3 regions of the Alkalispirillum mobile genome follow, and region 2 is predicted to be linked to each of the others. Evidence: predicted binding sites of a transcription regulator. Region 2 holds the regulator's gene; each other region holds the start of a gene.
The links. The regulator FliA, encoded in region 2, starts transcription of late flagellar genes. The targets are predictions, from matches to a motif close to GCTAAAGTTNNNNNNNNNNCNGCCGATA.
Positions count from the first base shown of each region.

Region 1: a site for FliA is predicted at 3,135-3,162, ahead of DFR31_RS13825 (methyl-accepting chemotaxis protein). Genes of this name have one in related genera too.
Region 3: a site for FliA is predicted at 4,153-4,180, ahead of DFR31_RS01515 (MotY family protein). Genes of this name have one in related genera too.

Region 1 covers NZ_RCDA01000001.1:149,076-156,747, forward strand. Annotated here, with positions in the region: gene DFR31_RS00720 (formate dehydrogenase subunit gamma) at 1-465, shown strand, start outside; gene DFR31_RS00725 (DUF6505 family protein) at 573-1,070, shown strand; gene DFR31_RS13825 (methyl-accepting chemotaxis protein) at 1,091-3,031, opposite strand; gene DFR31_RS00735 (hypothetical protein) at 3,220-3,501, shown strand; gene DFR31_RS00740 (small multi-drug export protein) at 3,501-3,959, shown strand; gene DFR31_RS00745 (secondary thiamine-phosphate synthase enzyme YjbQ) at 4,034-4,456, shown strand; tRNA gene DFR31_RS00750 (tRNA-Ser) at 4,557-4,646, shown strand; gene DFR31_RS00755 (hypothetical protein) at 4,716-4,985, opposite strand; gene DFR31_RS00760 (MoaD/ThiS family protein) at 5,023-5,292, opposite strand; gene DFR31_RS00765 (NAD(P)/FAD-dependent oxidoreductase) at 5,292-6,572, opposite strand; gene DFR31_RS00770 (aldehyde ferredoxin oxidoreductase family protein) at 6,593-7,672, opposite strand, start outside.
Region 2 covers NZ_RCDA01000002.1:202,851-210,522, reverse strand. Annotated here, with positions in the region: gene DFR31_RS09205 (protein-glutamate methylesterase/protein-glutamine glutaminase) at 1-65, opposite strand, end outside; gene DFR31_RS09200 (chemotaxis protein CheA) at 179-2,419, opposite strand; gene DFR31_RS09195 (protein phosphatase CheZ) at 2,482-3,273, opposite strand; gene DFR31_RS09190 (chemotaxis response regulator CheY) at 3,278-3,661, opposite strand; gene DFR31_RS09185 (RNA polymerase sigma factor FliA) at 3,726-4,454, opposite strand; gene DFR31_RS09180 (MinD/ParA family protein) at 4,454-5,284, opposite strand; gene flhF (flagellar biosynthesis GTPase FlhF) at 5,319-6,791, opposite strand; gene flhA (flagellar biosynthesis protein FlhA) at 6,810-7,672, opposite strand, start outside.
Region 3 covers NZ_RCDA01000001.1:300,988-308,659, reverse strand. Annotated here, with positions in the region: gene ispG (flavodoxin-dependent (E)-4-hydroxy-3-methylbut-2-enyl-diphosphate synthase) at 1-602, opposite strand, end outside; gene DFR31_RS01535 (tetratricopeptide repeat protein) at 720-1,055, shown strand; gene DFR31_RS01530 (TetR/AcrR family transcriptional regulator) at 1,052-1,705, opposite strand; gene mazG (nucleoside triphosphate pyrophosphohydrolase) at 1,875-2,675, shown strand; gene DFR31_RS01520 (acyl-CoA thioesterase) at 2,687-3,112, opposite strand; gene DFR31_RS01515 (MotY family protein) at 3,143-4,144, opposite strand; gene acnA (aconitate hydratase AcnA) at 4,264-7,011, opposite strand; gene acnB (bifunctional aconitate hydratase 2/2-methylisocitrate dehydratase) at 7,252-7,672, shown strand, end outside.

The sequences.
Region 1 (7,672 bases), on a different contig from region 2:
CACAACATCCCGACCAAAACCGACCTCAAGTGGTTCGCCTCGGGCGGCGGCCTGCTCACCAAGGGGCACCCCTCGGCTGGCAAGCTCAATGGTGGTGAGAAGGTCTGGTACTGGATGGGTGTAGTGATCATGGGCTCCATCGTCGTGGTCACCGGGTTTATCCTGGATTTCCCCAACTGGGGGCAGACCCGGGAGATCATGGCCTGGTCCCATATCCTTCACGCCGTGGTCGCCATGTTCTGGATCGCCTTTGCCTTCGGGCATATCTACATCGGTACCCTGGGTACCGAGGGGGCGTTCGAGGGTATGGCCAAGGGCCGGGTGGACACCGCCTGGGCCAAGCAGCACCATGACCTCTGGTACGAGGAGCTGATCCAGCAGGGCGTGAAGCCCGAGCCGGCCGAGGAAGGGGGGCAAGCAGCCGCCCAGTCCGAATCCGTGCCCGGGCAGAAGCCCACGGCCTGACGGGCCGTGCCGCACGGCCAGGGAGGGCCGGATACGGGGCGCCGGAGCCGGCCTGCATGGCGGTTCCGGCGTTTTTATGCCGGTCGAGCAAACTACCCGGAGCACCCATGACCCGCAAGTTGATACGAACCTTTCGGTTAGATGATACGGACGACCACGTATACCCCGTGGCGGCGCGCGTGGGGGAGTGGGCGGTACCCGGCGCCTTCGTCTTCCGTTTTGCCGAGCAGGATCCTGCCATCTGGACCGGGGGCCATCGTCAGGCCTTTCTGAATGGCTTCCTCGGTACCGAGAGCTTCGGATGGTCCACGTTGGTGGTGGTGGCGGAGATCGAGGATGCCGCCTACAAGACGGTGATAGAGCGGGTGGCGCACCACCTGGTCGAGGCCTACGGCGCGCCCGGGATGTCAGAGGCTCTGCCCTACGCCCGCGAAGAGGTGGAGTACGCGGCCAGCCTTTGCGCCCACCCGGTGAACACCGTGCTCTCGGTGCAGCGCCAGGCTGGTCCTTCCGGTATCGAGGAGAGTTACCGGACGTTGCGCGAGCAGGCCAACTGGGAGGGCGAGCAGGTCCGTATCTGGAAGCCGGTGGCCTCAGACGACTGACCGGCTCCCACCAGGGCGGGTCAGACCTTAAAGACCCGCACCATCTGTTCCAGTTCCTCGGCCAGCTTGTTGAGGTTTTCCGCTGCCGCGCGGATTTCCTCCGAGCCGCGCGCGTTGCGGCTGGAGATGTCGTTGATGGTGTGGATACTGCGGTTCACGTCCTCGGCCACGGCGCTCTGCTCCTCCGCCGCGCTGGCAATCTGGGCGTTCATGTCATTGATGCCGGTGATCTGAGCGGCCACCTGTTCGAGGGTTTCGCCCGTGGTCGCCGCCTGGTGCACACTGTCTTCGGCCTGGCGTTGGCCGCGCTGCATTACCGCTTCGGCCCGCTCGGCGCGCGTCTGCAACTGCTCAATAATGTCCTGAATCTGCGTGGTGGACTCGTTGGTCCGGTGGGCGAGGTTGCGGACCTCACCGGCGACCACGGCAAATCCACGCCCCTGCTCGCCGGCGCGGGCGGCTTCGATTGCCGCATTGAGGGCCAACAGGTTGGTCTGCTCCGCGATCTCGGTGATGACCTGCAGGATGGTGCCGATGTTGTCGCTGTCTTCCTTTAATTGCGCCATCACGCCGCTGGCATCGCGCACTTCCTCGGCCAGAGTGCGGTTGCTGTCAATGGCGCGGGCCATCATTTGCCGGCCCTCTCCCGCCTGATTGCTCGCCCGGTGGGCGCTATCCGCTGCCTGTTGGGTGTTCCGCGCCACCTCCTGGACGGTGGCTGTCATCTCGTTCATGGCGGTGGCCACCTGTTCCACCTCGCTGCGTTGGGTGGCCATGGCGTCGCCCGTGCGTGCGCTGGCGGCCATCATGTCGGTGGTGGCGGATGCGAGTTGGTGAGCGGACCGGGCGGTCTTGCTGACCAGTTCATGCAGCCGGTCCATGACGGCGTTGAAAGCTGCCGCCGTTTGCCCGATCTCATCTCGGCTTTCCACCTCAAGTCGCCGCGTGAGGTCGGCGTCGCCAGAAGCGATGTTATTCAGCCCCGCGGACAGGTGGCGTAGCGGGTTGGCGATCAGGCCGGCGTAGTAGAGTCCGAAGGCAAGCGTGACCAGGAAGGCGATCACCCAGAGAACCCACAGCATCCACCAGAGCAGTGTGACCGGCGCATAGATCTCGTCGGTGGTCTGGTCGAGGATCAGCCCCCAATTTGCACCGAAGCGGTCGTTGAAACCCTCGAGCATCACGGTGAGGCCCCATTTCTCCTCGCCGTCGCCGCTGGTGAATACCGCCCCCGGGTGGCCTTCGCCCTGTTCCAGCGGTGGGCCCATGATGGCGTAGTGGCTCATGTCGTAACCGGTCCGGTCACTGTCCTCATGGGCGAGGAGCCGGCCGGCGGCGTCGAATAGCGTGGCGCGCCCGGATTCGCCGATACGCACGCCGCCAATGCGCTCATCCAGCAGTGCCATGTCCATTTGTGCAGCGATCCACAGCGCTTCCCGTTGGCTGCCCTGGTCAATTGGGTGGAGCAGGGTCAGGGCGCGTGGCACGCCGTCTTCGGCTCCCGGGCCGACCACGGTGGGGCCACTGTCGAGGGCGTCGGCCCAGCGCCCTTGCTGCTCCTCGGGAGCCGGTGTCCCGATGATCTCGCCGGCCGTGGCCCGGGCCTCACCCTGCGCATCGATGACCCCTATCCAGTCGAATTCGGGGAAGAGATCGCGGTACTGCTCCAGTAGATCCTCCGCCACGGCACCGCCGCCAATCGCAATCCGGCGGTCCTCCGCTACCACCCGCGCCTTGTCGCCCACCTGGAGCAGGTAGTCATCGGTTCGGGCACTGGCCTCGCTGCTCATATCAACGAGCGTCCCCTCCAGCTGGGTCTGTAGCTGCCCCTTCATCAGATGGAACGTGAAGCCGCCCATCAGCGATAGGGGAATGATGCTGGTAGTCAGCACCAGGAGGACGAGCTTCTGCTTGATGTTCAGCTTGATCAGGCGTTGCCGGAGGCTCAGATTGTCTGTCATTGGCGGCATCTTTCCCGTATGCCCCGGGGAGCACAGGATTGGTATTATTGAAGTTGTATTGGGCCTGGCTTTATCCGGGTAACTGCCTACCCGTTACAGCTGTTATCGGCGATGGCTTGCCGAAGTTGAGCATTGCGGGCATCCACCCAACGGCCCCTTTTTACCACAGCAGCGAGCAGGGTTTATTGATGTCAGACAACACTGAAGCGCTTCGCCGGATGGCGCGCGCAGTCGAAGAAGTGCTGGATGGCCCACGGGAGCATGCCGAGGTCTTCTACCGGACCCGGGCCGATGAGATCGGCGGGTTGCTGGATGCCGCCCGGGATCGCCTGCCCCGGGGGGACGCCCCCCTGGAGCCCGCGCAGCGGACGGAACATGATGCAGCCGAGTACCTGGGACAGCTCTATGCAGCCCTGGCCTCCTGGGTGCTCACCGGGGAGCCTCCACAGATAGCGGGCAGGTACCGGTAATGTCGCTGTTGGAGGCCCTCTGGCAGTACGTGGTCATCTTCGTGATGGCCGCAACGCCGTGGCTCGAGTTACTGATCGTGATTCCCATTGGGGTGGCGATGGGCCTCTCACCCTTCTGGGTAGGCCTGGTGGCGTTGCTGGGAAATGCATTGCCCGTGCTGCTCATCGTGGCGGGTTGGCAGTGGTGGCTGCGTTGGCGGGGTAAGTCCGGTGCCTCGCGCCGGGCCATGAAACCCAGGGTGCAGCGGGTCTGGGACCGGTGGGGCCTGCCGGGCCTGGCCCTGTTGGGCCCGTTGGTGACAGGCATTCACCTGGCCACCGTGGCGGCGCTGTTGCTACGGTCCGAATCCCGGGCGACCATGGTCTGGATGACGCTCAGCCTGGTGGTCTGGACGGTGGGCACCACGGCGGCTGCGGTGGGTGGCGTCGAACTCTTTCACCGCTTGGCCGTTTCCTGACCGTTTCCGGGGGCTTGTTCCCACGGTGTCCTTAAGGGCATTCTGTCCGCCGGATAGATCACTTAGGATCAGTGATGCACTTTCAACAGACACGACACAGCTTTTTCACCTGCGGTCGGGGCACCCTGGAAGTCACGGAAACGGTGGCCGAGGATGTTCAGCGGGCCGGCGTGTTGAGCGGGTTGGCCCACGTCTTCCTGCACCACACCAGTGCCTCGCTGATGTTGTGCGAAAACGCCGATCCATCGGTGCGCCGCGACCTGGAGCGGTACTTCGGCCGTCTGGTGCAGGATGGTGATCCGATGTTCGAGCACCGGGTGGAGGGGGCGGACGATATGGCGGCCCATGTGCGCTCGGTACTCACGCATAACGATCTGACCATCCCCATCGCCAACGGGCGCTTGGCCCTTGGCACCTGGCAAGGCATCTACCTCTGGGAGCACCGGTACCAGGGACACGAGCGCAAGGTCACGGTCAGTGTGCAGGGGATGCGCTGACCGCTCCCGGTCGGCGACGGTACCGCGGGGCATTGCAACGCACCGGCAAGTGGTTTACTCTTTGCGCCCTGTCGCCGGTTGGCGGCAGCAGCAAGTCAGCGGAGAGGTGTCCGAGCGGTCGAAGGAGCACGCCTGGAAAGCGTGTGTACCTTAACAGGTACCGAGGGTTCGAATCCCTCCCTCTCCGCCATATTCATTCCCCCCCCCCCCCGGGTTTATCCCCTGTTTGAGTGCGTGCGGCGTTCCATGTGCGCCTGAATTACCCCCCGCCGCGTTGGAACCGGTGTTCAAATGCCTTCAGGAAGGCATCACGTTGCGGCTGGCTGACCCCGGTGAAGGTGATCGTTACATGGCTGGCCGGCAAGTGCAGTCTGCCCAGGTGCCGGTCGGGCAGGGCCTCCACCCGTACGTGGACTTTTCCCGTGGAGTCGTCTCCCGCCTCGAGGGCCCCGGCGCCTGCCGGTTGCCAGGGCGTTGGCGCGGGCAGCGCCTTCACGCCGGCCAGCAAGGCTGGCGGGCGCAGTCCCATCTGTTTGCGCACCACGCTGGGGCCGGGTGCGGCCGGGTCAGCCACCGGCGATAGGGGGCCAGACGGCGACCACGTCACCATCCCTCAGCACCGGTTTGTCGCGGTCCTCCGGGTTCACGTAAACGCCGTTGAGCAATATGAGGTGCGCCAACTCCCGGGGCACGTCCAGCTGGTCAATCAACGCGTGGGGGCTGGTGTCGCCCGGTAAATCCAGCAGCGCGCCCTCGTGGGGGGGGACTCCGTCCGGCATACGGTCGGAGAGGCTGGCATACAGTTTGACCTGGATCTTCATTGGCAGCGCATCCATCAGGCGGGCGCCTCCTTTGGGCTAGGGCGACCGATGGCCTGGGTACAGCCCAGATAAGCCTCCATCAGGCGTGTGGGGTCGGCTTCCAGGCGTTCCTTCCATTTGCCAAGGCGCACCTGCCCCTCAATGAGTCCGCGTAGCACCCCCACATGTTCTGTGAGCCCCAGGCTGTTCGCCCCGACAATGGTGTCGTCCTGAAATTGCAGGCGGAGGTAGCGGAAACGCTCCCGGTCGAGCAGGGCGGTGCTGTCACCGCCTTCCACGCCCTGCCACTGCCCGAAAGAGGTGGAGATCAGGCCCAGGGTATCCAGTACGTTCATCAGGAGACTGCCATGGTAGTGGCGGGTCCGGCCTGCCATGTTGCTGGCAGCAACCTGGCCGTGGTCCACGGAGGTCGGTTGGACGGCGTGTACCGACCAGCCCCCGGTGGAGAAGTCGGGCCCCTGGGCCACGTCACCCGCAGCGAAGACGTCCGGCAGGGTTGTCTGCAGCCGGTTATCCACCCGGATGCCCTGATCTACTTCAATGCCGGAACCGCCCAGGTAATCGGTATTGCTGCGGACACCGGCGGAGACGATGACCAGGTCAGCCGGGAGCGCATCGCCGTTCCCCAGCTCGACCGCCAATGGGTGTCCGCCGGGCGGCCCTTCCGCCACTCCGGTTACCGTCTCGCTGGTGCGTACGGCTACGCCACGGGATTCGCACCAGCGGCGGATCAAATCGCCCGCGTCCGCGTCCATCATCCGCGGGACCATGCGGTCGCCCTGTTCCACTACGGTCAGCCGGGTGCCCCGCGTGACCAACGCCTCAAGAATGATCGAGCCGATGAAACCGGCACCGATCAGGACCACGCGGGCGTCGCGTCGGGCCCGCTGGAGGATGGCGCGGGCATCGGCCAGGGTCCAGCAGGTGTGGACGCCCTCCCTGTCCATGCCGGGTAGGGGCGGAATCACGGGGCTGGAGCCGGTAGCCAGCAGCAGGCGGTCGTACGTCAATGTCCGGCCATCCGAGAGATGGGCCTCGTGGCCTGCCGTGTCCAGCCTGTTCACTGCCCCTTCAACGATCTCGATGCCCAGCCGGTCGAAGTGGTCCTGCTGCTTGCGCAGCCAGGTGCCCGACTCCGGTATCTGCTCCACCAGGTAGTAGGGGATCGCCATGCGGGAGTAGGGGGGCGCCGGTTCCCGGGTCAGCAGCTTGATGTCGGCCTGCGGATCCAGCTTGCGCAGGCGCTCAGCAGCCACCACACCGGCGGGACCGGCGCCGACTATCACGTGTTGCATGCTCACTCTCCCACGCTACTTTAAAGGCGCAGCCGTTTACGGGTTTCATCGGTGACCCGGCCATCGGTTGTCCAGCCGCGGACCCGGTAGTACTCGGGCAACATCTTGCCCAGGTCATTCGCCCGACCCTTCGCGGGGCCTACCTTGGCCGCCTCTTTGAGGAGCCGCTTCGGCAGCGTATCGTCGGCCCCGGTGAGGCCGGCCCGGAGGTTGAAGTCCCGCTCCAGGTTCCAGATCCGCTCCCCCATCTCCAGCAGCCGATCGGTGTTCCAGCCCCCGCCACAGGCGGCATCGATCTGCGGGGCGATATCATCCGGCGTCCAAGCGAAGGTGGTGAAGATGCACAGCCCGGAGGAGTCCACCATGGCGGCCGCATCCTGGAAGGCCTTCACCAGCTCCGGCTTGCCGTCGGTGGCGAGCGGATCGGTCTTTTCGGGAATACCCAGAACCTCTGAGGACACGGTGTAGCCGCGCAAGTGGCAGGCGCCACGATTGGAGGTGGCATAGGCCAGCCCCATGCCCTGGATGCCCCTTGGGTCATAGGCGGGGAATTCCTGGCCTTTCACCGTCATGGACAGGTCCGGCTGGCCGTACTTCTCGCAAAGCCGCTTGGAGCCCAACCCCAGGTCCTTGCCAAAGCCTTCACCGGAGGCCACCAGCTCCGCGCACCGGCTAAGCGCCTCGGCGGAGCCGAAGTGCAGGGCGAGGCCCTCTGTGTCCCGATCGGTAATGGCGCCGGCTTCGTACAGCTCCATTGCGGCAGCCACCGTGGCCCCGAAGGAGATGGGGTCGAAACCGTCCTCGTTGCACAGGAAGTTGGCGTAGGTGAGGGCCTCCAGGTCATCCACCCCGGTATCGGAGCCCAAGGCCCAGGCCGCCTCGTACTCCAGACCACCGGAGTTGCCCCAGTACCTGGGCTTGTGCTCCACGGTGAAATGGCCGTTGTCGATCCGGCTGATCCGGCCGCAGGCGATGGTGCAACCGAAGCAGGCGGCGTTCGTAGTGAGATTGGGCCGCTGGTCGGTGCTGCGCGGCTCATGCATCGCTTCGCCGGAAATCTTGTGCGCCCCCTCGAACTGGACCTCGCGCATGTTCCGAGT
Region 2 (7,672 bases):
AACATGGCCTTGATACGGCGGCGGAAGAAGCCGGAGTCATCCACCACCAGCGCACGTACTTTCACCCATTACCTCCCAGTTCCCGATGCAGGGACGTTCATGTCTCGGTAGTCGCAGTCTACCGTATCAGGCGGGCTCAGCGGGGCCGGACCGGGGGGCATTGGCCGACGGCACCCGGTCAGAGCCGGGTACCGTAAGCCTTGACCAGACTGGGGATGTCGACGATGAGGGCGATCTTGCCGTCGCCGGTGATGGTGGACCCGGCCAGGCCGGGCAGCCCCTGGAGCATGGCACCCAGGGGTTTGATGACCACCTCCTCGAGCCCGATGACCTCGTCCACCACGAAGCCCACGGCCTGGTTGCCGAGGATCACGGTCACCACCTGGCGCTCGTCGTCGCTGCCGGCCTCGTGCATGCTCCGCACGGTACCCTCGCCCATCTGCTGCAGCCAGCGCTCGAGGAAGAACAGCGGCATGGCCTTGTTGCGCACCATGACCACCAGCCGCCCGTTCACCACGTTCGTCCGCTTGTGGTTGAGCTCGAAGATCTCGCGGACCACGGACATGGGCAAGGCGAACTTGCGCCCCCCGACCTTGACCATCAGCGTGGGCAGGATGGCGAGCGTCAGCGGCAGCTGAACCTTCATGGTGGTGCCGACACCCATCTCGGAGTCGATATCCACCGTGCCGTTCAGACGCGAGATGCTGTTCTTGACCACGTCCATGCCCACCCCGCGCCCAGAGACGTCGGAGATCTCCTCCTTGGTGGAGAAGCCAGCGGCGAAGATCAGGTTGTAGCACTCTTTCTCGTCCAGCCGGTTGGCGGACTCTCGGTCCATCACGCCCTTTTCCACCGCGATGTTACGCAGCTTCTCGGCATCCATACCCCGGCCGTCGTCGGCGATGGTGAGCAGGATGTGATCCCCCTCCTGTTCGGCGGCCAGCAGGACTGTGCCGGCGCGGGGCTTGCCCGCTGCCTCACGCTCGTCCGGGGGTTCGATGCCGTGGTCCACGGCGTTGCGCACCAGGTGGACCATGGGATCGGCCAGGGCCTCGACCATGTTCTTGTCCAGGTCGGTGTCCTCGCCGCGGGTCTCCAGCTTGATGTCCTTGTCCATGTTCCGCGCGAGATCACGGATCAGGCGGGGGAAGCGCCCGAAGACCTTCTTGATCGGCTGCATCCGGGTCTTCATGACCGCGGTCTGCAAGTCGGAGGTAACCAGTTCCAGGTCTGAGACCGCCTGCCCCATGCGCTCATCGCCCAGCACGCCGCGCAACGTGGCCAGCCGATTCCGGACCAGGACCAGCTCCCCGACCAGGTTCATGATGTCGTCCAGCTTGGCGGTATCCACGCGCACGGTGGCTTCCGGTTTGGGTGCGGGTGCCTTGCCGGCACCCCCACCGCCCGAGGACTGCCCCCCCGTACCACCGCCCCCTTTCTGGCCACCGGAACCGCCACCCGCGGCCGGCTTGGCGGGCTGCGCGGGTTGCTCCGCCCGGGCCTTGGGCGTCGGCTCCCGGGGGGCGGCAGGCGGGGCCTCGGAGGCCGATGCAGAACCGCGGTCCGCCTTGTCGTCCGCCGCTCCCTTCCCGGGGGCGCCGCCCTTGCCGTGCAGGTCGTCTAGCAGGGCCTCGAACTCGTCCTCGGATATCTCCTCGTCGCCGTTGCCCTGAGGCTGATCCGGGGCAGCCTGGGTCCCACCCTGGTCGCCGGTGGAGGCGGAAGCCGGCTCCTTTTCGGGCACGCCGGCGTGCTTGCCCTTGCCGTGCAGCTCGTCCAGCAGGGCTTCGAATTCGTCGTCGGTGATCTCGTCGCTGCTGCTGGCGCCCTGGTCGGTACCGGCGGGATCTGCAGCGGGCGCGGATTGCTCGTCCTCCAGGGCGTCGAGCAACTGCTCGAATTCCTGGTCGCTGATGTCGCCCTCTTCCCCCTGACCAGGGGCACCCTCGGCCTGCCTCTTCCCTTGTACCGGCGGGTCGGCGGCGGCCGTGTCGCCCTGCGGAGCGCCCTCCCCGGCCAGCCGTTGCTCGTCGGTGATGTTCAGGGCCTCCAGGTCGCGCAGCAGTGCCGGGTCGGCGGGCTCGGGGTCCTCGCCGTTCTCGATGCTGTTGAACTGGTTGACCACCACGTCAAGCGCCTGCAGCACCGTGTCCATCAACTCCGGGGTGACGGTGCGATCGCCATTGCGCAGCAGATTGAAGACGTCCTCGGTGCGGTGACAGACCTCCACCAACGGGTCCAGGCTCAGGAAGCCCGCACCGCCCTTGATGGTGTGGAAACCGCGGAAGACGGCGTTGAGCAGATCGCGGTCGTCGGGACTCTGCTCCAGGTCCACCAACTGCTCGCCGAGGTTCTCCAGGATTTCCCGGGACTCCACCAGAAAGTCCTGAACGATGTCGTCTTCGATGTCGATCCCCATGCCTGCCCCCTGTGATTCATGCGGTGCCCTGCTCAGCCGGCAGGAGCCGGGCGCGTGTCCAATCAGAAGCCCAGGCTGGACAGCAGATCGTCCACGTCGTCCTGGCCCTTGACCACATCCTCACCCTTGCTGGGCATTTGTGGCCCTTCGCCCCGCATATCGGTTTCCTTGTTCTCTTTGCCCTTATCGGCCGTTTTCCGGGATTCTTCACCCCGGGCCTTGCCGGACAGGGCCACCATCTGCACCAGGTTCTCCTCGACCTCCTCGACCAGCCCGATCACCCGACGGATGACCTGCCCGGTGATGTCCTGGTAGTCCTGGGCCATCAGGGCCTCGGAGAGCTTATTGTGCAGATCGGACGCGGACAGCCGGGCGCGCCCCAGGAAGCCGTCGATGTCCCGCGAGAGTTCGCGGAACTCTTCGGCGGAGAGCTCCCGGCGACGGAAGGCGCGCCAGCGCTCGGCCAGCTCCGCGGACTGGTCGCGGAGCTCGTCGGTGAGCGGCATGGACTCTTCGATGATGCCCAGGGTGCGGTGGGCCGCCTGCTCGGTCATGGTGATGACGTAGTTCAGGCGCTCCCGGGCGTCGGGGATCTCGGTGGCGGCGATGTCTGACAGCCGCGTGTCCAGCTTGAAGGACTTGATCGCCTCGTGCAGGTCGCGGGTCAACTGGCCCAGCTGCTGGAAGAGCTCGGTCTCGCGCAGGTGGGTCAGCTCGTCCACCACCGCGTCGGCCTCGCCCTGGTCCCCCCGGTCAACCGCCTGCATCAGGCGTTCCGCCGCCTCGCGGTAACGCGCCAGGCTATCCTCCTGCGGGTGATTGGCCTGGCCATCGCTCATGGATTCTGCGCTCATGCGTTCACGCCCCCTCGGCGTCGATCCGCTCGAAGATCTTCTCGATCTTCTCCTTGAGCGTGACGGCGGTGAACGGCTTGACGATGTATCCGTTCACGCCGGCCTGGGCGGCGGCCACGATCTGATCACGTTTGGCCTCGGCGGTGACCATGAGCACCGGCAGGTCCTTGAGATCGGGATCGGCTCGCACTTCCTTGAGCAATTCCAGCCCGGTCATGCCCGGCATGTTCCAGTCGGTGACCAGGAAGTCGATGCCGCCGCGCTTGAGGATAGGCAGGGCCGTCTTGCCGTCGTCGGCCTCGACGGTGTTGTTGAAACCCAGATCCCGCAGCAGGTTCTTGATGATGCGTCTCATCGTGGAGAAATCATCCACGATGAGGATCTTCATGTTCTTGTTCATGGCTGTGACAGTCCCCCTATTACATCCGGCCCGTTAGCACACAGAGGCGGCGTTAGCCGCGGCTCAGCCAGTCCTTGAGCAAGTCGCGCAGCTTGACGACGATACGGCCGTGAATCTGGCTGACGCGCGACTCGGTGATATTGAGCACCTGGCCGATCTCGCGCAGGTTGAGCTCTTCGTCGTAGTACAGGGCCATGATGAGCTGTTCCCGCTCCGGCAACTGGCGGATGGCCTCGGCCAGTGCCTGCTGAAAGCCCTCGTCGGTGATCTCGGCAAAGGGCTCCGGGTGGTCGCCCGGTAGCTGGTGCGGTTCGCCGGTCGCCGGATCCTCCTGATCGATACTGAAGACGCGGGATGTGGAAACATCCTGCAGGATCTGGTGGTACTCGTCGAGGGTGATGCCCAGTTCGTGGGCCACCTCGTGATCGCGGGCATCCCGCCCGGTGCGGTGCTCAATGGTCCGGATCGCTTCGGCCACCGAGCGGCCCTTGCGGTGCACCGAGCGCGGGGTCCAGTCCAACCGCCGGATCTCGTCCAGCATGGCCCCGCGAATGCGGATCCCGGCGTAGGTCTGGAAGCTCGCCCCCTGGCCGGCATCGTACTGCTGGGCCGCTTCCAACAGCCCCACCATGCCCGCCTGGATCAGGTCGTCCAACTGCACGCTGGGCGGCAATCGGCCGGCCAGGTGGTGGGCGATGCGCTTGACCAGCGAGGCGTGCCTCACCAGCAGGTCATTCTGGCTCTGCGCCGCCACTTCGGCGTACATGGCATGTCCGTTCATCAGGACACCTCCCCGGCACTGTATTGCACCAGGCGCTCAACGAAGAACTCCAGGTTGCCGACCATCTGTGCCGGCATGGGCCACTTCTGCACGCGCATGGCCATGTCCTTGAAGGCCCGCGCTGCCGGGCTACCGGGGAAGCTGGTAACCACCGGCTGCTGCTTCTGGACGGCGCGCCGCAGGCAGTCATCCTCCGGCACCATGCCCACGTAATCGATGGCCAGGTCGAGGAAGCGGTCGGTGGCCGCGGAGAGCTTGCGGAAGAGCATCCGCCCCTCCTCCGGCGAGCGCACCCGGTTGGCCACCATGTGGAAGCGCTCCACCCCGTGATCGCGGTTCAGCACCTTGATAAGCGCGTAGGCGTCGGTGATGGATGAGGGCTCGTCGCAGACCACCACCATCACCTCGCGGGAGGCCTTGGCGAAGCTCATAACGCCATCGGAGATGCCCGCCGCGGTGTCCACCAGCAGGTAGTCCAGGTCGTGGCTGAGCTCGCTGAAGCTGCGGATCAACCCAGCGTGCTCTGCCGGGGTGAGCTCGGCCATGCGCTGGGTACCCGACGAGGCGGGCACGATGGTGAAATCGCCGGGGGCACGCAGCAGCACCTCGTCCAGCGTGGCGGTACCGTCGATCACGTGGGAGAGGTTCTTCCGCGGCGACAGCCCCAGCATCACGTCCACGTTCGCCAACCCCAGGTCGGCGTCCATCAGCATGACCCGCTGATTCCGGGCACTGAGCGCGGCCGCCAGGTTGACGGACACGTTGGTCTTGCCGACGCCACCCTTGCCGCTGGTTATGGCGATGACCTTTACCGGTCTGGGATTAGCCATGCGTCTCAGTCCTGCTGCCTGATCGAAACCCGTGTTATTCACCAGCATGTCGCGCGCCACCCAGGCTCAACGCCAGGGCCTCCTCGTCCACCTCCTGCTGGTACTCGTCCACCAGGGCGCCGGCGCGCTCGACCAGTTTATCACCCCTGGCGATCTCAAGGTCTTCCGGTACCCGCTGCCCGGTCCCCAGCCAGGTCACGGGCAGGCGGCTGCGCAGCGCCACGGTCAGCATACCGCCCAGACTGGTCGCCTCGTCCAGCTTGGTGAAGATGCAGCCCTGCGGCTCGGCGGCGGCAAAGGCACGCATGGATTCGGTGAGCGTGCTCAACTGGGTGGCTGCCGACAGTACCAGGCAGGTGCGCAGCCGGCGACTGCTCTCCCGCAGGGCCGTGAACTGTTCGGCAAGCCGCACGTCCCGCTGGCTCATGCCGGCGGTGTCCACCAGCACCAGGCGCTTGTCCTGCAGGCTGTCCAGCACCTCGGCGAGTTCCTCGCCGCTGGCCGCGTTGTAGACCGGCACCTGCAGGATACCGGCGAAATTCCGTAACTGGTCCTGCGCGCCGATACGGAAGGTATCGGTGGACACCAACGCCACCTGGTCCCGACCCTGTTTCAGGGCGAAGCGGGCGGCCAGCTTGGCCACGGTGGTGGTCTTGCCCACGCCTGTGGGACCGACCAGGGCCATCACGCCCCCCTGCTCCAGGATGTCATCCTCGGCGATGGCGACATTGCGCTCGATGATCTGCAAGGCGTGGGCCCAGGCCTCCTCCGGGTCGGCCTCCGCCTGCACGTGATCCGCCAACCGGCGCGCCACGTCGCTGCCCATCCCCATGTCAGCCAGCCGCTTGAGCAACCCGGCCCGGGCCGGGTGCCGCTGGCCCATCTGGCTCCACTCCATCAGGCTCAGCTGGCTCTCGAACAACCCGCGGAGCTGGCGGATCTCCTCGCGCATCTGATTCATGGCCGGGTCCTGCGCCCACTCCACCCGCGGCGTGGGGCTCGCCCCGCGCGTACGCCTTGCTGCCGGCCGCCGTTCTCCGGACGCGGCGCCCTCCCGCTGCCGGGCCTCGCGCGCGGACTCGGCGTGAGCCTGCTGCAGGTCGGCGAACAACTCGTCCTCGTCATCGTCACCCACGGTGATGTCGAGCTTCCGGCGGGGCGACGTACCCCCGTCAGGCGCCGGGTTTTTGTCACTGTTCAGGCGGGCGGGATCGGGGAACCCACCGCCCGTTCCCGTCGAGGGGGCCTCCTGCTGCTCCTCCCGCCGCGCACGGTTCTCGCCGATCGCCCCCAGCGGCAACCCGCCGGGCCGCCCCAGGCCGCGCCCCGGCTCACCACCGTCGGCGGCCTGTTCCACCGCCTGCTTGTCGTAATCGATGGCCGAAATGACCTCCACGCCCCCCTCCACCTGCTTGGTGGAGAGGATGACCGCATCCGGGCCGTGCTCCTCGCGTACCTTGCGAATGGCCTGCCGCATGTCCTCGGCGAAAATGCGCTGGATCTTCATCGCCTGCCCTCTTGTCCTTTACTGGCCACTGCCGACCTGCTGTTGCTGGCCCACGGTGGCTACGATGCGAACCTGGCGGTCATCCGGGATCTCGTTGTACGAGAGCACGTGCAGGCTGGGCACGCTGTGGCGGATAAGCCGCTGCAGCCAATTCCTCAGTTGCGGCGAGGTGAGCAGGACTGCCGGCTGGCCGGACATCTCCTGCTTGCGGGTGGTGTCCGCCAGCGACTGCTGGAGGCGCTCCGCCAGGCCCGGCTCGAAGCCGCCCGACGATTCCCCGCCGCCCTGTACTGCATTAAGCAACATCTGTTCCAGTTGCGGATCGAGGGTCATCACCGGCAACTCGCGGGTCATGCCGGCGATGTTCTGCACGATCTGCCGGCCCAGGGCCTCACGCACCGCCTGGGTAAGCTGGGCCGGGTCCTTGCTGCGGGCGCCGTACTCGGCCAGCGTCTCCACGATGCTGCGCATGTCGCGGACCGGGATGCGCTCCTCCAGCAGGTTCTGCAACACCTTCACCACCACCGACAACGGCAGGGTGTTGGGCACCACCTCCTCCACCAGCTTGGGCTGGCTCTGGCCGAGGATATCCAGCAGCTTCTGCACCTCCTCGTGCCCCAGCAGGCGGTGGGCGTTCTGTTGCACCAGCTGCGACAGGTGGGTGGCGATCACCGTGCTGGTGTCCACCACCGTGTAGCCCAGAGTCTGGGCGTAATCCCGCTGCGAAGACTCGATCCAGACCGCCTCCAGGCCGAAGGCCGGGTCCTTGGTGGGGATACCCTTCAGCTCGCCCTGCACACTGCCCGGGTTGATGGCCAGCTCGCGCCCCGGCTGCACCTCTGCCTCGGCCACCGGCACGCCCTTGATGGAGATCCGGTAGG
Region 3 (7,672 bases), on a different contig from region 2:
CGCGGCAGACCCAGGCTCTCGGCCTTCTCGGCACTCTGCAGGGCGGATTCGATGACCACCTGCTTCATCACCTGCTCCGGGCTACGCGGTTCGGGCAGGGCAGCGTTCTCGTCCATCATGCTGGCCAGCAGGTCCTGGTCGAGGCTGCCCCAGTTGACCCCGATCCGGACCGGCTTGTCGTAGCGGCAGGCGAACTCGATCATCTCCGCAAACTGCGGGTCGCGGCGCTTGCCCTTGCCCACGTTCCCCGGGTTGATGCGGTACTTCGCCAGCGCCTCGGCACACGCCGGGTGTTTCGCCAACAGCTTGTGGCCGTTAAAGTGAAAGTCGCCGACCAGCGGCACGTCGAGCCCCATGGCGTCCAGCCGCTCGCGTATGCGCGGCACCGCCGCGGCGGCCTCATCGTTGTTCACCGTCAGGCGCACGATTTCCGAGCCCGCCCGGGCCAACTCCGCGACCTGCACCACGGTGCGGATCTCGTCGGCCGTGTCGGTGTTGGTCATGGATTGGACCACGATGGGATGATCACCACCGACGGTGACGGGACCCACCGGAACCGCTACGCTGCGGCGTCTTGGCTGCTGGCTGCTCGAATCGGACATGATTATCCACTCGGGGTGTAAAACGGAATGCGGGGACAAGGGATGATAAAGCATTGGCGTGGATTGCGCAGCGTCCTCTGTGCGTTGGGCGTTGCGGTTGCCCTCAGTGGCTGCGCAATGACCACGCCAACGGACCGCGTAACCGCGCCATCCGGCCATTCAGGTGCAGTGCCCGACGCGGCGGATGAGGCACCATTCTGGTACCGCCTGGGCAACCACCGGGTGCATCGGGGCGACTGGGAGGCAGCGCGCATGGCCTACGAGCAGGCGCTTGTGGCGGACCCGAAGCATTATCGCGCCCGGCATAACCTCGGGCTGGTGCATGCTCGGCTCTCGGCGCAGGCACTGGAGAAAGCCGCTGCGGCGGGCGATACGCGTGCACCCGATCCGGGCCCGCTGCTCCGCGCGCTCTACCAGCCTTGGCTTGAGGCATCGGAGAGCCCCGATGGTTAATGGCTGCCTCGCATTTGGCGATCGCCTTTCGTGGTCCTTTCACCCGCATCGGGCCGGGGCGCTGGCGACAGGGCGGTGGCGATGAAGTCCTCCATCGTGGCCATGAAGTCCTCCGGCGGTTCCCGCTCTTCCCAGACCGGGAAGCGCATGCCCATGAAATACGCCACACCTATCAATGCCCAGGCCTGGGCACACGGGTCGCCGGCCCGAATCTCGCCGCGCTGCTGGGCCTTGGACAGGTGTTCGGCATAGCGGTCCGCCAGTGTCTGGTAGTAAGAGCGGTGGATCTCCGGATCGACAAACTGGGACTCCATGACCACCCGGTACAACGAGCGGTGCTCCAGGGCGAAACGCATAAAGTGCCTCAGCCCGGCCACCTCCGCATCCACCCGGTGGTTGGCGTTCTGCACCGCCTCACTCTGGGCCCGCCGCATGCTGCGGTTCATGTGATCCACCAGGGCACGAAGGATCTCTTCTTTCGAGCGGTAGTAGAGGTAGAACGTGCCCTGGGCCACACCGGCGCGGCGGGTGATGCTGCTGATGGATGCGTTGTAGAATCCCTTGGAGCCGAACTCCTCGCAGGCGGCATCCAGCAGGGCCTGACGGGTCTTTTGCCCTCTGGCCGTGACAGGGCCTTCTCGCTGATTCATGGTGTTTCCTCCTGGCGGCAGCCTGACACGTGACTCAGTTTTTACTTATCAGTTAACAGGGAAGCTAGGCGGACCGCTGCCGGGTGTCAATGCTGCACTACGGAAACGGCTCGGGCCGCACCGGCCGGCCACCCCACTCAGTCGCAACGACAGGCAGAGGAATTGAACAGTGGAACAGGTGCATCGATTGCTGGGTATCATGGCGGCCTTACGCGACCCGGATGGGGGCTGCCCCTGGGACCTGGCGCAGACGTTCGCAACCATCGCCCCCTACACGCTGGAAGAGGCGTACGAGGTCGCCGAGGCGATCCGACGCGGCGACATGGCGGACCTCCAGGATGAGTTGGGTGACCTGCTGCTGCAGGTGGTCTTCCATGCACGGATGGCCGAGGAGGAGGGCTTCTTCACCTTCGATGACGTGGCACGGAGCATCAGTGACAAACTGATCCGGCGCCATCCCCACGTGTTCGGTGAGGGGGATGCCGACGACGCCGAGTCGGTGCGCCGCTCCTGGGAGGCCATCAAGGCGGAGGAGCGGGCGGCAAAGGGGGAGGCCGAGCATGAGAGCGTGCTTGATGGCATCACCTCCGGTCTGCCCGGCCTGGTCCGGGCGCGCAAGCTACAGTCCCGCGCCGCCCGGGTGGGGTTCGATTGGGACGACCCGGCGGGGCCGCTGGAAAAGGTGCGCGAGGAGGTGGAGGAACTCGCGGGCGAAATGGTTGAGGCGGCCGAGCCGGCACGGCTGGAAGATGAACTGGGCGACCTGATGTTCGCGGTGGTGAACCTGGCGCGCCACCTGGGCGTGGACCCGGAGACCGCGGTACAGAAGGCCGGGGACAAGTTCGAAGGCCGTTTCCGCCACTTGGAGGAGGCCCTGGGCGCCGAACACGATGACCTGTCCAGCCTGGGCCTGGACCGGCTCGAAGCGGGTTGGCAGGCGGCGAAGTCCGCGGAGCGCAAGCCCCAATAGCGCAGGCCGGTTCAGGGCTCAAACAACTGTCGGAACTCGGGCGGGGCGGCGCGCACCTTCCGCCGGCCGTAGTCGAAGAAGACAATCCCGGTCTTGGCGCGCGCCACTTCGCGGCCATCCTCCACGTTACTGACCCGGTACACCAGGTCGCCCCCCACCCGGGAGAAGTCCTGTCCGCCGATCTCCACGCGCAGGCGGTCTGCGAAAAAGGCCTCAGCGCGGTAGCTGATAGCGGCATCGGCAATAATAATGCCGGCACCGCCGAGTTCCATCTCGCTGAAGCCGTGGTGGCGCAACATGCGGGCCCGGGCCTCGTGTAACAACGAGACCAGGCTGTCGTTGCCCAGGTGGCCGCCGTAGTTGATATCGGTGATCCGCACGGCCAGTTCCGTGCTGAATGGCAGATGTGCGGGCAGGTCAATGTGAACGCGTGCCATCAAGGCCCCCTGGTGGTGGCTGGTCCGGCCTTAGTACTCGGTGTGAACCTCCACCCGCCGGTTCGCCGCCTCACCGTAAACGTCATCCTCGTCCATCAACGGGGCCCGTTGGCCCTCGCTCCGGACCTGGACGCGGTCTTCGCTCACGCCAAGTCGCTGCAATTCGGCTTTTACGGCCTCGGCACGGCGGGTGCCCAACCGCTCATTATATTCAGCGTCCCCGGTACTGTCTGTATGCCCGGTGGACACGATCACCTGTAGGTGGGGGTCGTCCGCTTGCCGGGCAAAGGCGGCCAGCCGGTCCTTGGCTGTTCGGGTCAGGCCGTCGTCATCAAAGGCGAAATAGACGGTGCTTTGCGGTGCCTCCGGCAACGGCACGCCGTCCTCGTCCGGCGTATCCAGGCTGGCAGTCTCCTGGCCCTGTTGCAGCCAGGCGGGCAGCGCGCCGGCTTCTTCATGCCCCGCGGCGGCGCCCGCCTCGCCGGTCGGCGTGCTGCCGTTGGCGGCACGGTGTTCCTTGCAGGCCAGGAAATCGCGGTAGGCGGCGCGAAATGCCACCGGGGAGATCGCTACGTTTACCGGCTCCGCGGCGTACCAGCCCACCAACTCCAACGTCGGTTGCCGCCCTTGCTCCAGCCGGGTCAGCAGGTGCTGGGTATCGTAATGACCGAGGCTGATGGCCCTGCGCCCGGACTCCAGCACCACATCGGACAGGTGCTCATCGTCACCCTCCTTCCAGTGCGGGTGTTCTACCCGCAGTTCACCCCGCCGCGACTCGGTCAGCGGGCGGTGCAGGTAGAGGCTGAACACCAATCGCTCATCGGCGACCTGGCTGACCAGGACGGTGGCAAAGCGGGGGATCTCGTGGGCCAGGTGGCAACCGTGGGCCGCGGAGACAGCGCTCCAGCGGGATTGGTGGGGTGTCGCCACATAGCCGGCGCCGGCCTGGGCGACGGCAGCGAGGAGCAGAACCAAGCCCAGCAGCACGCGCAGGCGCGATTGCGACCGGTTAAACAGCGGTAGCGTCTTCATACCCGCTGTATCGGCAGGGGTCGCGACAGGTTTAGCCGCGAAAAAAAACGGGGCCCAGTGCGGGCCCCGGTCTCAGCAAAGCGGCGGGCCCAGGAGGCCACCCACCGCGGTAACGCCTCTCAGGCCGCCTTGTCGGCCAACTGCCGCAACACGTAGTGCAGGATGCCACCGTTGCGGAAGTACTCCCACTCCTTCGGCGTATCGATGCGGACCAGCGCCTCGAAGGTGGTGGTGCCGTTTGGCCCCTCGGCCTTGACCTCGACCGTTTCCGGGTCGCCGTCCAGGGAACTCACAGTGAACGCCTCCTGACCGGTCAGGCCAAGCGCCTCCGCACTGTCGCCCTCCTTGAACTGCAGCGGCAGGACCCCGAAGCCCACCAGGTTGGAACGGTGGATACGCTCGAAGCTTTCGGCGATAACCGCCCGGATACCCAGCAGGTTTGTCCCTTTGGCCGCCCAGTCGCGAGAGGAGCCGGTGCCGTATTCCTTGCCGGCCAGAACCACCAGCGGGGTGCCTTCCTCCTTGTACTTCATCGCAGCGTCGTAAATGAACATCTGCTCACCACCGGGCACAAAGGTGGTCCAACCGCCCTCGGTGCCGGGGGCCATCTTGTTGCGCAGCCGCACGTTGGCAAAGGTGCCGCGCATCATGATCTCGTGGTTACCCCGGCGCGAGCCGTAGGAGTTGAAGTCCTTGGGCTCCACACCTTGCTCACGCAGGTAATGGCCGGCCGGACTTTCCGGATGGATGGCACCGGCAGGGCTGATGTGGTCGGTGGTGATGGAGTCACCCACGTAGACCAGGCAACGGGCCCCCTGGATCTCCGGCGCGCCCGGTGCATCGGCCCCCATGCCCTCAAAGTAGGGCGGGTTCTTGACGTAGGTGGACGGACCCCAGTCGTAGATCTCGCCACCGCTGACCTTGATCGCCTGCCAGGTCTCGTCGCCCTGGAAGACGTCCGCATACTTCTCGCGGTACATCTCGGAGGTGATGTGCTGCTGGGCGAGTTCCGCAACCTCATTTTGGGTTGGCCAGATATCCTTCAGGTAGACCGGATTGCCATCTTGGTCTTCGCCCAGCGGTTCCTTGTAGAGGTCCTTCGCCATGCTGCCGGCGAGCGCATAGGCGACCACCAGGGGCGGCGAGGCCAGGTAGTTGGTCCGCACGTCACCGTGGATACGACCCTCGAAGTTCCGGTTGCCGGAAAGCACCGAGGAGACGCAAAGGTCGCCTTCACGAACCGCGTTCTGAATCGGCTCGGGCAGGGGGCCGGCGTTACCGATGCAGGTGGTGCAACCAAAGCCGACCACGTGGAAGCCGAGTGACTCCAGCGGCTTCAGCAGACCGGCTCGCTCCAGATAGGCGGGCACCACCTGGGACCCCGGTGCCAGGCTGGTCTTGACCCAGGGTTTGGGCTTCAGGCCTTTCTCCGCCGCCTTTTTTGCCACCAAGCCAGCCGCCAGCAGCACCGCTGGGTTGGAGGTGTTAGTGCAGGAGGTGATGGCGGCGATGACCACGGCCCCATGTTTGAGCATGTGCTTTTCGCCGTTCATCTCATATTCGACGGCGCCTTTCTCATGGGCATCGTCTACACCCGGTGCGGCGTGGCCGCCTTCACCCTCGAAGCGTTCCTCATCATTATCCGCCGGGGAAGAGTGATGCTGCTGGAGGTACTCATCCAGAGTCGCCAAGAAAGCGGGTTTGGCGTTATCCAGTGCGACTCGGTCTTGCGGGCGCTTCGGACCGGCCAGGCTGGGTACGACAGACCCCAGATCGAGCTCCAGTACCGCGGAGTACTCCGCCTCCCGCGCTCCGGTCTCGCGCCAGAGCCCGACGCGCTTGGCGTAAGCCTCTACCAGTTCGATCTGTTCGGCATCCCGGCCGGAGAGCTCCAGGTAATTCAGGGTCTCGCGATCGATCGGGAAGATGCCGCAGGTGGCCCCGTACTCCGGCGCCATGTTGCCGATGGTGGCCCGGTCGGCCAGGGGCAGGTGATCCAGACCGTCGCCAAAGAACTCGACGAACTTGCCCACGACCCCGTGTTTGCGCAGCATCTCCGTGACGGTGAGCACGAGGTCAGTAGCGGTTGCCCCCTCGGCCAGCTTGCCGTTCAGGCGCACGCCCACCACCTCGGGGATCAGCATGGAGATGGGCTGGCCAAGCATAGCGGCCTCGGCCTCGATACCACCGACACCCCAGCCCAGCACACCCAGGCCGTTGATCATGGTGGTGTGGGAGTCGGTGCCCACCAGCGTGTCGGGGTAGGCGCGCAGGACCCCGTCGTCCTCCTCTCGGGTGAATACCACCTGGCCCAGGTACTCCAGGTTGACCTGGTGCACGATACCGGTGCCCGGCGGCACCACGCGGAAGTTGGAGAAGGCCTTCTGCCCCCAGCGCAGGAACTCGTAGCGCTCCCCGTTACGCTCAAACTCGATCTCGGTGTTGAGCTTGAGTGCATCCGAACTGCCGAAGTGATCGACCATGACCGAGTGGTCGATGACCAGGTCGACCGGGGAAAGCGGATTGATGAGGTTGGGGTCATGCCCCATGGACTTCATGGCATCGCGCATGGCTGCCAGGTCCACCACTGCCGGCACGCCGGTGAAGTCCTGCAGGACGACCCGGGCCGGGGTGAAGCCGATCTGATCCTTCGGCTTGCTTTTCGGGTCCCAGTTGGCCAGCGCCTCGATATGTTCGCGGGTGACATTGACGCCATCTTCCTTGCGCAGCAGGTTCTCCATCAGAACCTTCAGCGAGTAAGGGAGGCGATCTATGTCGTAGCGCTCCCTCAGACCATCGAAGTGGTAGATCTCGTAAGTTTTACCACCAGCTTTCAATGTGCCGCGGGCATTGAATGAGTCGCTCATCGTACCTCCCTTCCTTTGTGTTGGGATGGTTATATCTGACTTGATCAGTATGGCATGAGTGCCCTGTTTTTTCAGTCAATCTAATGGGATTGAAAGTTTCGGATCGCGCAACGCGCTTAACTTTTCTTATCCCTTCCCATAGAATAGCGCCGCCTTAAAAAGATGAAACAACCCGACAAGTTCCCGTAGGGGTCGTCGCCCGGCGACCTGTCGGAACATCAACAGCGAGGGTGAACACAAGTGCTTGAAGCCTACCGTAAGCATGTAGAGGAGCGTGCCGCCGAGGGCGTGCCGCCCAAGCCCCTGGATGCGGAGATGACCGCCCAACTGGTCGAGCTGCTGAAAAACCCGCCGGCCGGCGAGGAGCAGACCCTACTTGATCTCATTACCTACCGTGTGCCCCCGGGCGTGGACGAGGCCGCCTACGTGAAGGCCGCGTTCCTGTCCGACGTGGCGAAGGGCGAGACCGAATGCCCGCTGATCGACCGCAAGCACGCGGTGGAGCTGCTGGGCACCATGCAGGGCGGCTATAACATCGCCACCCTGGTGGACCTGCTGGACGACGCCGAGCTGGCCCCGGTGGCGGCTGAGAAGCTGAAGCACACCCTGCTGATGTTCGACGCCTTCCACGACGTGGAAGAGAAGGCCAAGGCGGGTAACG